Regions from separate parts of the Spirillospora sp. NPDC000708 genome, predicted to be linked through region 2. Evidence: riboswitches for the same ligand, from Rfam matches in the RefSeq annotation. Region 2 holds a riboswitch; each other region holds the start of a gene.
What was found. Region 2 has a riboswitch for ZMP and ZTP ahead of pabB (aminodeoxychorismate synthase component I). Riboswitches for the same ligand answer to the same signal wherever they lie in the genome.

Region 1: linked by a shared signal. The riboswitch ahead of glyA (serine hydroxymethyltransferase) and the one ahead of pabB (aminodeoxychorismate synthase component I) in region 2 are both predicted to bind ZMP and ZTP.
Region 3: linked by a shared signal. The riboswitch ahead of ABT299_RS24570 (bifunctional methylenetetrahydrofolate dehydrogenase/methenyltetrahydrofolate cyclohydrolase) and the one ahead of pabB (aminodeoxychorismate synthase component I) in region 2 are both predicted to bind ZMP and ZTP.

What each region holds. Positions count from the first base shown of each region.
Region 1 covers NZ_JBEPCJ010000023.1:48,837-52,725, reverse strand. The annotation lists gene ABT299_RS18635 (Lrp/AsnC family transcriptional regulator) at 1-87, shown strand, start outside; partial or broken gene ABT299_RS18630 (DMT family transporter) at 128-1,015, shown strand; ZMP/ZTP riboswitch at 1,138-1,224, shown strand; gene glyA (serine hydroxymethyltransferase) at 1,280-2,551, shown strand; gene ABT299_RS18620 (methyltransferase domain-containing protein) at 2,553-3,347, opposite strand; gene ABT299_RS18615 (GNAT family N-acetyltransferase) at 3,331-3,889, opposite strand, start outside.
Region 2 covers NZ_JBEPCJ010000068.1:17,704-21,592, reverse strand. The annotation lists gene ABT299_RS36295 (ion channel protein) at 1-612, shown strand, start outside; gene hpnH (adenosyl-hopene transferase HpnH) at 627-1,628, opposite strand; gene ABT299_RS36285 (TetR/AcrR family transcriptional regulator) at 1,746-2,348, shown strand; ZMP/ZTP riboswitch at 2,398-2,479, shown strand; gene pabB (aminodeoxychorismate synthase component I) at 2,504-3,889, shown strand, end outside.
Region 3 covers NZ_JBEPCJ010000035.1:72,149-76,037, forward strand. The annotation lists gene purH (bifunctional phosphoribosylaminoimidazolecarboxamide formyltransferase/IMP cyclohydrolase) at 1-622, shown strand, start outside; gene ABT299_RS24560 (hypothetical protein) at 789-965, shown strand; gene ABT299_RS24565 (GNAT family N-acetyltransferase) at 998-1,591, opposite strand; ZMP/ZTP riboswitch at 1,686-1,771, shown strand; gene ABT299_RS24570 (bifunctional methylenetetrahydrofolate dehydrogenase/methenyltetrahydrofolate cyclohydrolase) at 1,818-2,666, shown strand; gene ABT299_RS24575 (FHA domain-containing protein) at 2,852-3,589, opposite strand; gene ABT299_RS24580 (DUF3017 domain-containing protein) at 3,859-3,889, shown strand, end outside.

The DNA of each region.
Region 1 (3,889 bases), on a different contig from region 2:
CTCGTGGTGTACGACTACGTCCAGCCGAAGGAGCAGGGCGAACTTCCGGCGGCCGACGGCCGGACGGGGCGAACGCCGTACGCCTGAGAGCGCGTTGACCGTCCCGAAATCGAAGAACCGGCGGGGCATGGCCTCGCATCCGAACATATGGCGGCAATGCGCGCCGACAGCCGCATGCCTGCCTAGCTTCGGAGGCATGGACCGACGAAACAACCCTTCCGCAGCGCTGCTGGTCCTGGCCGCCGGAGTCCTGTGGGGGACGGTCGGCCCGGCGCAGGTGCTGGCCGGCTCCGCCGCGAACCCGGTCGCGGTCGGCGGCGCCCGGATCCTCTCCGGCGGGGTGATCCTCGCCGCCCTGGTGCTCGTGGCCGATCCGCGGGCGTTCCGGACGCTGTCGCGGCGCACCTGGCCGCCGGTGGCCGCCGCGTCCGCCGCCACCGGGATCTTCCAGGCGTCGTTCTTCAGCGCGGTCGGCCGGACGGGCGCCGCGGTCGCGACCGCCGTGGTGTTCGGGCTCGCGCCCGTCTCGACGGGCCTGTGCGAGCGGCTGGTCCTCCGGACGCGGCTCAGCGGGCGCTGGTGGGCGGGGACGGCCTGCGCGATCGGCGGCGTCGCGCTGCTGATGGCGCCCGGCCCCGACGCCCGCGTCGACCTGCTCGGCGTCGGGCTCAGCCTGGTCGCCGGGACGTGCTTCGGCGTCTATACGGTGTCGGCGAAGGTCCTGACCGGCCGGAGCGGGCCGGGCGGCGGCGCCACCGGGATGGCGGCGGCGGTGTCGGTGACGCTGCTGGCCGGCGGGTCGGTGCTGCTGCCCTGGACGCTCGCGGACCTGCCCGCGCTCGCGGCGCCGCGGTCGGCGGCCCTGGTGGCGTGGCTCGGCGTCGCCGCGACCGTCGCCGCGTACATGTTCTTCGTCACGGGCCTGAACCGGGTGAGCGCCGCGACGGCCGGGACGCTGAGCCTCGCCGAGCCGCTGGTGGCCGCCGTCCTGGCCGTGGCGGTCCTGGGGGAGCGGATGTCGGGGCGGGTCGCGGCCGGGGCCGTGCTGCTGCTCGGCGGGCTGGCCGTGGTGTCGATCCCCGCGCGGACCCGCCGGACCCGCCGGACGCAGCGGGGGCCGGAGGCGGCTCGCTATGATGTGGCGAACGCGACTGGCGCAGTCAAGGTGGAGACGACCACCGGGGAGCGAAACTAGTCCGCACACCGCGCGCCTGGGTGTACGGGTCCCCTGGCCGGGGCGCCCGCAGCGCGTTCCGGCGCGAGCAGCGCGGAGGTAGTCGTGCACGAGCCCGCCGTCCCCCATCTGCAGGCCGCGGATCCCGAGATCGCCGGGCTGGTCGAGGCGGAGGCCCGCCGCCAGTTCGAGAAGATCCGGCTGATCGCCTCGGAGAACTACGTGTCGCCGGCGGTGCTGGAGGCCACCGGCTCCGTCCTGACCAACAAGTACTCCGAGGGGTACGCGGGCAAGCGGTACTACGAGGGCCAGCAGAACGTCGACCCGATCGAGCTGGCCGCCATCGCCCGGGCCGAGGAGCTGTTCGGCGTCGAGCACGCCAACGTCCAGCCGTACTCCGGCTCGCCCGCGAACCTCGCCGTCTACATGGCGTTCCTCGACCCCGGCGACCCGGTGATGGGCCTGTCGCTGCCGATGGGCGGCCACCTGACGCACGGCTGGTCGGTGTCGGCGACGGGCAGGTGGTTCACGCCCGTCCGGTACGAGGTCCGCGCCGACACCGGCCGCGTCGACATGGACGAGGTCCGCGACCTCGCGCTGAAGGAGCGGCCGAAGCTGATCTGGTGCGGCGGGACGGCGGTGCCCCGCACCATCGACTTCCCGGCGTTCGCCGAGATCGCCCGCGAGGTCGGGGCGGTGCTGGCCGCCGACATCGCGCACATCGCGGGCCTGGTCGCCGGCGGCGCGCACCCGTCCCCGGTGGGCCACGCCGACGTGATCACCACGACCACGCACAAGACGCTGCGCGGCCCGCGCGGCGCGATGATCATGTCGACGGCCGAGCACGCGAAGGCGGTGGACAAGGCCGTCTTCCCCGGCCTGCAGGGCGGCCCGCACAACCACACCACCGCCGCGATCGCCGTCGCGCTGAAGGAGGCCGCGACGCCGGACTTCTCCCGGTACGCCCACCAGGTCGTGGCGAACGCGAAGGCGCTCGCGGGGGCGCTGCTGGAGCGCGGCTACGACCTGATCTCCGGCGGCACCGACAACCACCTGATCCTCATCGACCTGACGAACAAGGGCGTCGCGGGCAAGCCCGCCGCGCAGGCCCTCGACCGCGCCGGCATCGAGCTGAACTACAACGCGGTCCCGTTCGACCCGCGCAAGCCGTTCGACCCGTCGGGGCTGCGGCTCGGCACCGGCGCGATCACCACCCGCGGGCTGGACGAGGCGCGGATGCCGCGGATCGCGGCCTGGATCGACGAGGTCGTGCGGGCCGCCGCCCGGGGGGACGAGACGGCCGTCGAGCGGGTCGCGGGCGAGGTCCGCGAGATGCTGGCGGGCTACCCGATGCCGGGGTGGGCGCCCACCCCCTGAGTCAGGACGCGCGCAGGATCGTGATCATGCGCCAGGCCTCGGGATCGGTGAGGGCCACCGCGTCCGCACCGGTCCCGAAGTCGCCGTACCGGGCGGCGACGTCCAGCCCGCCCGCGAGCCGGATCGCCGCGTCGAGCTCGGTCGCGGTCCAGAACCGGTAGGGGACGACGTCCTCGATGACGCGGGTCGCGCCGTCCGCCTCGATCGTCATCGTCACGCGGTCGTCGGCGATCTGGGTGACGGGGTCGAGCAGGTCGGTGGGCTCGCCCCACCGGACGGTGGCGCGCACGCCGTCGCGCTCGACCGTCCAGCCGGTGCTGACGCTCGGGTCGTCCGAGAGCCGGTCGCGCGGGTGCGACATCTCGATCACGTACAGCCCGCCGGGCGCCAGGTGCGCGGCGACGCGGCGCAGGTGCGCGACGAACGCGTCCAGCGTCATCAGGTGGGACGTGGAGTCCAGCATGGTCAGCACCAGGTCGAACCGGCGGCCGAGATCGAACGCCGTCATGTCGTCCTGGACGACCTCGACCGCGACCCCGGCGCGCCCGGCCTCGCGCGCCGCGTACGCGCACATCGCCGGGTTCAGGTCCAGCGCGGTCGCGGTCAGGCCGCGGCGGGCCAGCTCGCGGGCGTGCTCGGCGGGCCCGGCGGCCAGCTCCAGCACCGTCCGGACCGGGCCCGCCGCGTCCGGGCGGTGCTCGGCGCACCAGCCGAGGAGCACGCCGGTCTCGGCGCCCACGTCGCGGAACGAGCAGGCCAGCTCGTAGGCCCAGGGGTCGTCATAGATGCCGGTCACCCCGCCATCCTGCCAGCGCCCCGGGGGCGGGGCGGCCGTCCGCCCGCAGCCTGATCTCCACGATGGACGGCTCCTCGGTGCGCCGGGTCCGGCCGCCGAGCGAGGTCAGCAGGCGCCGCATCCGGACGTTCTCGCTCAGCGCGGTCGCGCGCAGCTCCACCAGGCCGCGCTCGCGGGCCAGCGCCAGCAGCAGCTCGGCGAGCGCGCGGCCGAGGCCGCGGCCCTGCCAGCCGTCCTCGACCAGGAACGCCAGTTCCGCGACGCCCGGGTCGAGCACGTGGATCAGGTGGGCGAGGGCGAGCAGCGACCCGTCCGGGCCCTCGGCGACGAGCGTCAGGCCGTGCGCCGGGTCGCAGAACCGCTCGATCGCCCGCGGCGGCGGGTACGGCTTCGGGCTGAAGTAGCGCATCCGGCGGCTGTCCAGCGAGCACCGCTCGTGCAGCTCGCGGATCGCGGGGGCGTCGCGGCGCTCGATCGGCCGGACGGTCACGTGCGTCCCGTCGCGCAGCGGCAGCCGGCGGGACGCGGGGCGCGGCGGCTCG
Region 2 (3,889 bases):
CTGGCGGTGGACGTCCCCGGCTACCCCGGCTTCACGCTCGTCGACCTGGTCAGCGGCTCGGTCATCGCCCTCGCCGCGTGCGCGCTCGGGCTGGTGCTGGTGTACGCGTTCCCGTACGTCCACGCCGCGTTCCACCGGCTGCCGGGCCCGGTCGCCGCGCTCGTGGCCGGCGGGGCGGTGCTCGGCGTGCTCGGCGCGATCGGCGGCCGGATCACCCTGTTCAAGGGCCTGAGCGAGATGAAGACCCTCACTGAGCACGTGTCGTCGCACTCGACGGGCGGGCTGCTGCTGATCGTCGTGGTGAAGCTGGCCGCGCTGCTGATCGCCGCGTCGTGCGGGTTCCGCGGCGGGCGGATCTTCCCGTCGGTGTTCACGGGCGTCGCGATCGGGCTGCTCGCGAACCGGCTGGTGGACGACGTCCCGGTGTCCCTCGCGATCAGCGCGGGGGTGCTCGGGCTGCTCGTCGCCGTCACCCGGCAGGGCTGGCTGAGCCTGTTCATGGCGGTCACCGTCGTCACCGACATCAAGCTGCTGCCGCTGATGTGCGTCGTCGTCCTGCCGCCGTGGCTGCTGGCCGTCGGGCGTCCGCCGATGCTCGTCAAGGAGGGCTGACGAGGCGCGGGGCGTCAGCCCGCCAGGGCCCGGAGGCTCTCGCGGAGCGACTGCGTGGTGGCGAGGACGGCGGTGGGCTCGTAGCCGCAGTGGGCCATGCAGTTGTCGCAGCGCGGGTCGCGGCCGCGGCCGTAGGCGTCCCAGTCGGTGGTCTCCAGCAGCTCCTTCCAGGAGGCGGCGTAGCCGTCGGCGAGCAGGTAGCAGGGCTTCTGCCAGCCGAGGAGCGAGTACGACGGCACGCCCCACGGCGTGCACGCGAACTCGCGCCGGCCTTCGAGGAAGTCGAGGTAGAGCGGGGAGTGGTTGAGGCGCCAGCGCCGCCGGCGGCCGCCCGCGAACGCCTGCCGGAACAGGTCGCGGGTCTGCTGGACGCCGAGGAACCGGTCCTGGTCGGGGGCCTTCTCGTAGGCGTAGCCGGGCGCGATCTCCATCCGGTCGACGCCGAGCTCGTCGTTCAGGTAGTCCAGGGTCTCCCGGACGGTCTCGGGGGTGTCGGTGTTGTAGAACGTCGAGTTCGTGTAGACGGCGAACCCGGCGGCCTTGGCGGCCCGGATCGCGTCCACGGCCTCGTCGAAGACGCCGTCCTTGCTGACGGACTCGTCGTGGCGCTCTTTCAGCCCGTCGATGTGCACCATCCAGGCGAAGTCGCGGTGCGGGCGGAAGCGGTGCAGGTGCTTGCGCAGCAGCACCGCGTTGGTGCACAGGACGACGAACTTGCGGCGCCGCAGCAGCTCGACGACGATCCGGTCGATCTGCGGGTGCATGAGCGGCTCGCCGCCCGCGATCGACACCATCGGCGCGCCGCACTCCTCGACGGCGGCCACCGCCTGCTCCACCGGCATCCGCTGCTTGAGCAGCGACGCGGGCTGCTGGATCTTGCCGCAGCCGGCGCACTTGAGGTTGCAGGCGAACAGCGGTTCCAGCTCCATGATCATCGGGAACTTCGCGGTGCCGCGGATCCGCTGCCGCACCAGATGGATCCCGATCTTGACCGCCAGCCGCATGGGCAGTCCCATGTGCGCCTCCCTGAGCCGCGGGTGTCGTCCGTGCGCCGGACCGTCCCGGCATCCGGACGATGCTCCATACAGCGAGTATGAAACATGGTAGCTGTACGTCAATATAGGTTCGCGGGTATGACGCCGTCCCGACGCGCCGAGCACGCCGCCGACACCCGCGCCGCCCTGCTGGCCGCCGCCCGCGCGCTGTTCGCCGAGCGCGGCTACGCCGCCACCGGCACCGAGGACGTCGTCGCCGCCGCCCGCGTCACCCGCGGCGCGCTCTACCACCACTTCCGCGACAAGGCCGCGCTGTTCGGCGCCGTGGTCGAGCAGGTCGGCGCGGAGCTGGCCGAGCGGCTGATCCGCCAGCAGCTCGACCGGCCCGCGGCGGGCGGCCCGCTGGCCCGGATCCGGGACGGCCTCGCCGCGTTCCTCGACACCTGCGTCGACAGCGACTTCCAGCGCCTCGTGCTCGTCGAGGGCCCCATCGTGCTCGGCGCCGACGCCTGGAACGACCTCGCGGAACGGCACGGCCTGCGGCTGCTCACCGAGTGGCTGGAGCGCGCGATGGACGCCGGCGAGCTCGACCGGCAGCCGCCGGGCGTGCTGGCCCGGCTGATCGTCGCGATGATCATCGAGGCGAGCCTCGTCATCGCGCGCGCCGCCGACCAGGCCGCCGCGCGCGCCGAGGTCGGCGCCGTCCTCGACCGCACCCTCCGCGGCCTCCGGCCGGCCTGAGCGCACCTCCGGCCGGGCTGACCACCGGGCGCCGCCTGCGGTTACAGTGTGGGCGGGCCGTGACTGGCGCCTAGGGTGGAGCACCACCGGGGAGCGGCCCGCCACCGCCGCCGTGCGCCTGGGCGATCCATGACGACGCCCGGGAGCGGTCGCCGATGCGGACACTTCTGATCGACAACTACGACTCGTTCACGTTCAACCTGTACCAGCTGCTGGGCGAGGTGAACGGGCGGCCGCCGACGGTCGTCCGCAACGACGCCGACTGGTCGGGGCTGTCCCCCGCCGACTTCGACAACGTGGTCATCTCCCCCGGGCCGGGACGTCCCGACCGCGACCGCGACATCGGCATCGGCGCCCGGGTGATCGACGAGTGGTCGCTGCCGCTGCTCGGCGTGTGCCTGGGGCACCAGGGCATCTGCCACCGGCTCGGCGGCAAGGTCGAGCACGCGCCGGAACCCGTGCACGGACGGGTCTCCCAGGTCGTCCACACCGGGGAGGGGCTCTTCGCGGGGCTGCCGTCGCCGCTGCCCGTCGTCCGGTACCACTCGCTGGCGGTCACGGCGCTGCCCGACGAGCTGGAGGCCGTCGCATGGTCGGACGACGGCGTCCTGATGGGGGTGCGGCACCGGTCGGCGCCGGTTTGGGGCATCCAGTTCCACCCCGAGTCCATCTGCACCGGTCACGGCCGCGAGCTGCTGGCCAACTTCCGTGACCTCACGCGCGCGCACCACGGCGCGGGGCCCTACCGGCTCCACGTCCACCGGCTGGCGGCGGCGCCCGACCCCGAGGCGGCCTACCGGACGGTGTTCGCCGGACGCTCCGGCGCGTTCTGGCTGGACAGCGGCACGCACGCGGAGGGGACGTCGCGGTTCACGATGATGGGCGACGGCGACGGCCCGCTCGGCGAGCTGGTGACGTACCGGGTCGCGGAGCGGCGCGTCCGGGTGGACGGGCACGGCACCGTGTCGGAGCAGCCGGCCGGCTCGTTCTTCGACTACCTGGAACGGGAGGTGACCCGGCGGGCGCTGCCCGACGACGGCGATCTCCCGTTCGGGTTCCGCCTGGGCTACGTCGGCTACCTGGGGTACGAGCTGAAGGCCGAGACGGGCGGCACCGCCGCGCACGCCTCGCCCACCCCGGACGCCGCGATGGTGTTCGCCGACCGGGCGCTGGTCATCGACCACGCGGAAGGCGAGTCCTACCTGCTGCGCCTCAGCCGCCTGGCCCGCGACCCGGAGGTGGACGCGTGGTTCGCCGCGACCGCCGCGCGCGTCCGCGGCCTGCCGTCCGAGCCGGCTCCGCCGCCGACCGGGCCGCTGACCGGCGACGCGGCGGAACCGCCCGTCGAGCTGCACCACGACCGGGAGGCGTACCTCGGCCTGGTCGCCGAGTGCCTGGACGAGATCCGCGACGGGGAGTCGTACGAGATCTGCCTGTCCAACACCGCGACCGCGCGCACCGCCGTCGACCCCGCCGCCACGTTCGCGCACCTCCGGCGGGTCAGCCCCGTCCCGTACGGCGCGCTGCTCGCCTTCCCCGGC
Region 3 (3,889 bases), on a different contig from region 2:
GAACCGCCCGGTCACCGCCGCGATGGCGGAGCAGATCACCGGGAGCTTCGCCGAGGTCGTCGTCGCCCCGTCCTTCGAGGACGAGGCCGTGACCGTGCTGACGAACCGGTTCAAGAACACCCGGCTGCTGATCTGCCCGGACGCCCCCGGCGGCGCCACCGAGTCGCGGCGGATCGACGGCGGCCTGCTCGTGCAGACCGTCGACCGGGTCGACGCGCCCGGCGACGACCCGTCCGGTTGGGAGCTCGCGTGCGGCGACGCCGTCGACGAGGACACCCTCCGCGACCTGGCGTTCGCGTGGCGGGCCGTCCGCGCCGTCAAGTCCAACGCGATCCTGCTGGCGTCCGGCGGCGCCACCGTCGGCGTCGGCATGGGGCAGGTCAACCGGGTCGACTCCGCCCGCCTCGCGGTCGCCCGCGCGGGCGAGGAGCGGGCGCGCGGCTCGGTCGCCGCGTCGGACGCGTTCTTCCCGTTCCCGGACGGCCTGGAGGTGCTGGTCGAGGCCGGTGTCAAGGCCGTCGTCCAGCCGGGCGGCTCGATCCGCGACGAGCTGGCGATCGAGACCGCGAAGAAGGCCGGGATCACGATGTACTTCACCGGGACGCGGCACTTCTTCCACTGATCCCACTGAGGCCGTCGGCGGCCGGGGCTTGAGGACGGCCGGTGCGGGACGCACGATCCCCGCACCGGCCGTCCTTTCCACTTCTGCGCGGGAGGTAGCCTCTGGCTGGCCGCGCCCCCTGAACGTTCCCGACCCCCGGCGCGATCGCCCGCCTAGGGAGGCGCGCATGGACTCGCTGACGACCTTTCTGGTCGCCCACGTCGGCCAGGCCGACGCGCTGCTGATGGAGTCCCGGCAGGCCGTCGGGCTCGTCGCCGCGGTGCTCGCGGCGATGCTCGCGGGGCAGCTCGGCTGGCACGGCACCGACCGGATCCTCGCCCGCCGCGAACGCGCCGACGACTAGCGCGGCCCCCGGCGCGCCATCGGCGTGCGCGCTCAGCGCAGCTTGGCGCGCAGCGCCTTCGACGCCTCCGGCCAGTCATCGTCGGTCATCGCGTAGACGGCGGTGTCGCGGATCGACCCGTCCGCGCGGACCCGGTGCTTGCGGTGGATCCCCTCGAACGACGCGCCGAGACGCTCGATTGCCGCACGCGACCGCTCGTTGCGGACGTGCGTGTGCCAGCCGACCCGGATCGCCCCCAGGTCGTCGAAGGCCCGCTGGAGCAGCAGCAGCTTCGACTCGGTGTTGAACCCCGTCCGCTGCCAGCGCGCCCCCAGCCAGGTGTGCCCGATGCACAGCCCCCGGTCGTGCGGCGCGATCTCGTAATACGACGTGCTCCCCGCGACCTCCCCGGTCGCCACGTCGACCTGCGCGAACGGCAGCCGCAGCCCGCGCTCGCACCCCGCCAGCGCCTTCTCTATCCAGGCGCGCACGGCGTCCACGGTCTCCGGCTGGCGCTCGTTCTTCCACGTCCAGATCGACGGCTCCTTCGACGCCTCGAACAGCCCGTCCACATGGTCGAGGGAAAGAGGCTCAAGACGCACGTAACGCCCGGTCAGGACCGGGCGGTCAAACCACTCGTCGCTCATGGCGTCCACGCTATGAGGGGCCGCTGAGCGTCCGGCAGGGCCACTTCACGGCGATTTCCGCGAGCCACTCGCCGCCCCCGGGACGGCTACCATGGGGTTTCGACGCGACTGGCGCGGTCAAGGTGGATCACCACCGGGGAGCGAACGACAGTCCGGACACCGCGCGCCTGGGTGGACGGGACCTCGAGCCGGGCTCGGTCCCTGGCGAGACACCGCGGAGGCATGCATGACCGCACAGATTCTGGACGGCAAGGCCCTGGCCGCCGAGATCCGCTCCGACCTCAAGCGCCGCGTCGAGGCGCTCCGCGACCGCGGCGTGTCCGTCGGCCTCGGCACCGTCCTGGTCGGCGACGACCCGGGCAGCCGCTCCTACGTGAACATGAAGCACCGCGACTGCGCCGAGGTCGGCATCGAGAGCATCCGCCGCGACCTGCCCGAGACCGCGTCCCAGGCCGACGTCGAGCGGGCCGTCGCCGAGCTCAACGCCGACCCCGCCTGCACCGGCTACATCGTCCAGCTCCCCCTTCCCAAGGGCCTGGACGAGCAGCGGGTGCTGGAGCTGATCGACCCCGCGAAGGACGCCGACGGCCTGCACCCGACCAACCTCGGGCGGCTCGTCCTGATGCAGCCCGGCCCGCTGCCCTGCACGCCGAAGGGCATCATCGAGCTGCTCCGCCACTACGACGTCCCGCTCAAGGGCGCAGAGGTCACCGTCGTCGGCCGCGGCATCACCGTCGGCCGGTCCCTCGGCCTGCTGCTGACCCGCCGCAGCGAGAACGCCACCGTCACCCTCTGCCACACCGCCACCCGCGACCTCGCCGCGCACACCCGCGCCGCCGACATCGTCGTGGCCGCCGCCGGCGTGCCCGGCCTGATCACCGCCGGCATGGTCAAGCCCGGCGCCGCCGTCCTCGACGTCGGCGTCTCCCGCGTCGACGGCAAGCTGACCGGCGACGTCGCCGCCGACGTCCGCGACGTCGCCGGCTGGGTCGCCCCGAACCCCGGCGGCGTCGGCCCCATGACCCGCGCGATGCTCCTGCAGAACGTCGTCGAGGCCGCCGAGCAGGCCGCCTGACCGGTCCCGGACATGCGTGAGGGCCGCCACCGACACCCACGGTGGCGGCCCCTCCGCATCACCCGGATACTCCCGGACGGAGCCGCGCCGTCACTTGCGCGGCCCCGCTCGGGCGGGTCTGGCGGTCGCCCTCATTGCGCTGCCATCAAGGGCGACCGCACGCTCGGCCAGGCCGGTCCGGCACCTCAGCTGGCCCGGCGGCCCGCCGTGGTGTGCGCGGTGCGCGCCGGACCCGGATGGCCGGGCGCGTGTCCCGGCGCCCCCGGCCTGCGCGCCTCCGCCGGGCCCCGCATCCCCGGCGGGCGCCCGTCGATCGGAGGGCGGCCCTGCTGGGGGACGTGCACCGGCGGCAGCGGCCGGACGAGCCCCATCGCGATGACCTCGTTGGCCAGCCGGGTGCGCCGGTTGGCCCCCTCCGGGATCCGGAACTTCTGGTAGAGCCGCAGCAGGTGCTGCTTCACCGCGGCCTCGGTCACGACCAGCTCTCCCGCGATGTCCCGCGCCGTGGCGGGGGCCACGAACGCCTCGTCGGACAGTGCGGGACGGCACAGCGCGGTCAGCACGTCGACCTCGCGGCGGGTGAGCTCGGGGGCCACGGCGCGCCGCAGCTCGACGTCCGGGTCGACCTCCTCACGGGGGATGCCCCCCATCCGGCAGCGCGCCGTGCCGAAGCTCACGACGTCACCGTCCTCCAGCACACGGCGGGCGATCGGCCGGCCGTTGACACGGGTCCCGTTGCGGGACAGGCCCATGTCGACGACGTAGACGTACGGGCCGCGCCGCACGATCTCGGCGTGCAAACGGGACACACTCGGGTCGTCGAGGCGGATGTCGACTCCTCTCCCTCTCCCGACCGTCGTTACGTCGGGGCGCAGCGGCACCACCAGCCCGCTGTCCTCGATCCGCATGAACGGCCCCTCCACGGCAGTCCTCCCAGCTAGTTAGCGACCCCTGTCTGCCGGGTTACCCGGGCGGACCCCCGTCACACCCTCCTACTGGCGAGTAGCACCGATGGCGCAAGGCATTCGGGGCTCTTCGCCACCAGCCGGACCGGGGGCGATTCCGTCGCCGGAGCACAAGTCCGGCCGCCGATCCGGAGGAACGATCACCGGACCCCTCACCCGGCTCAGCACGACCCGCCCCGCCGCCCCGCGATGTCGTGCCACGCGCCGATCGGCATTACCGTTGACCCATGAGCACGCAGGTGCACCGGCGCCGGCGCA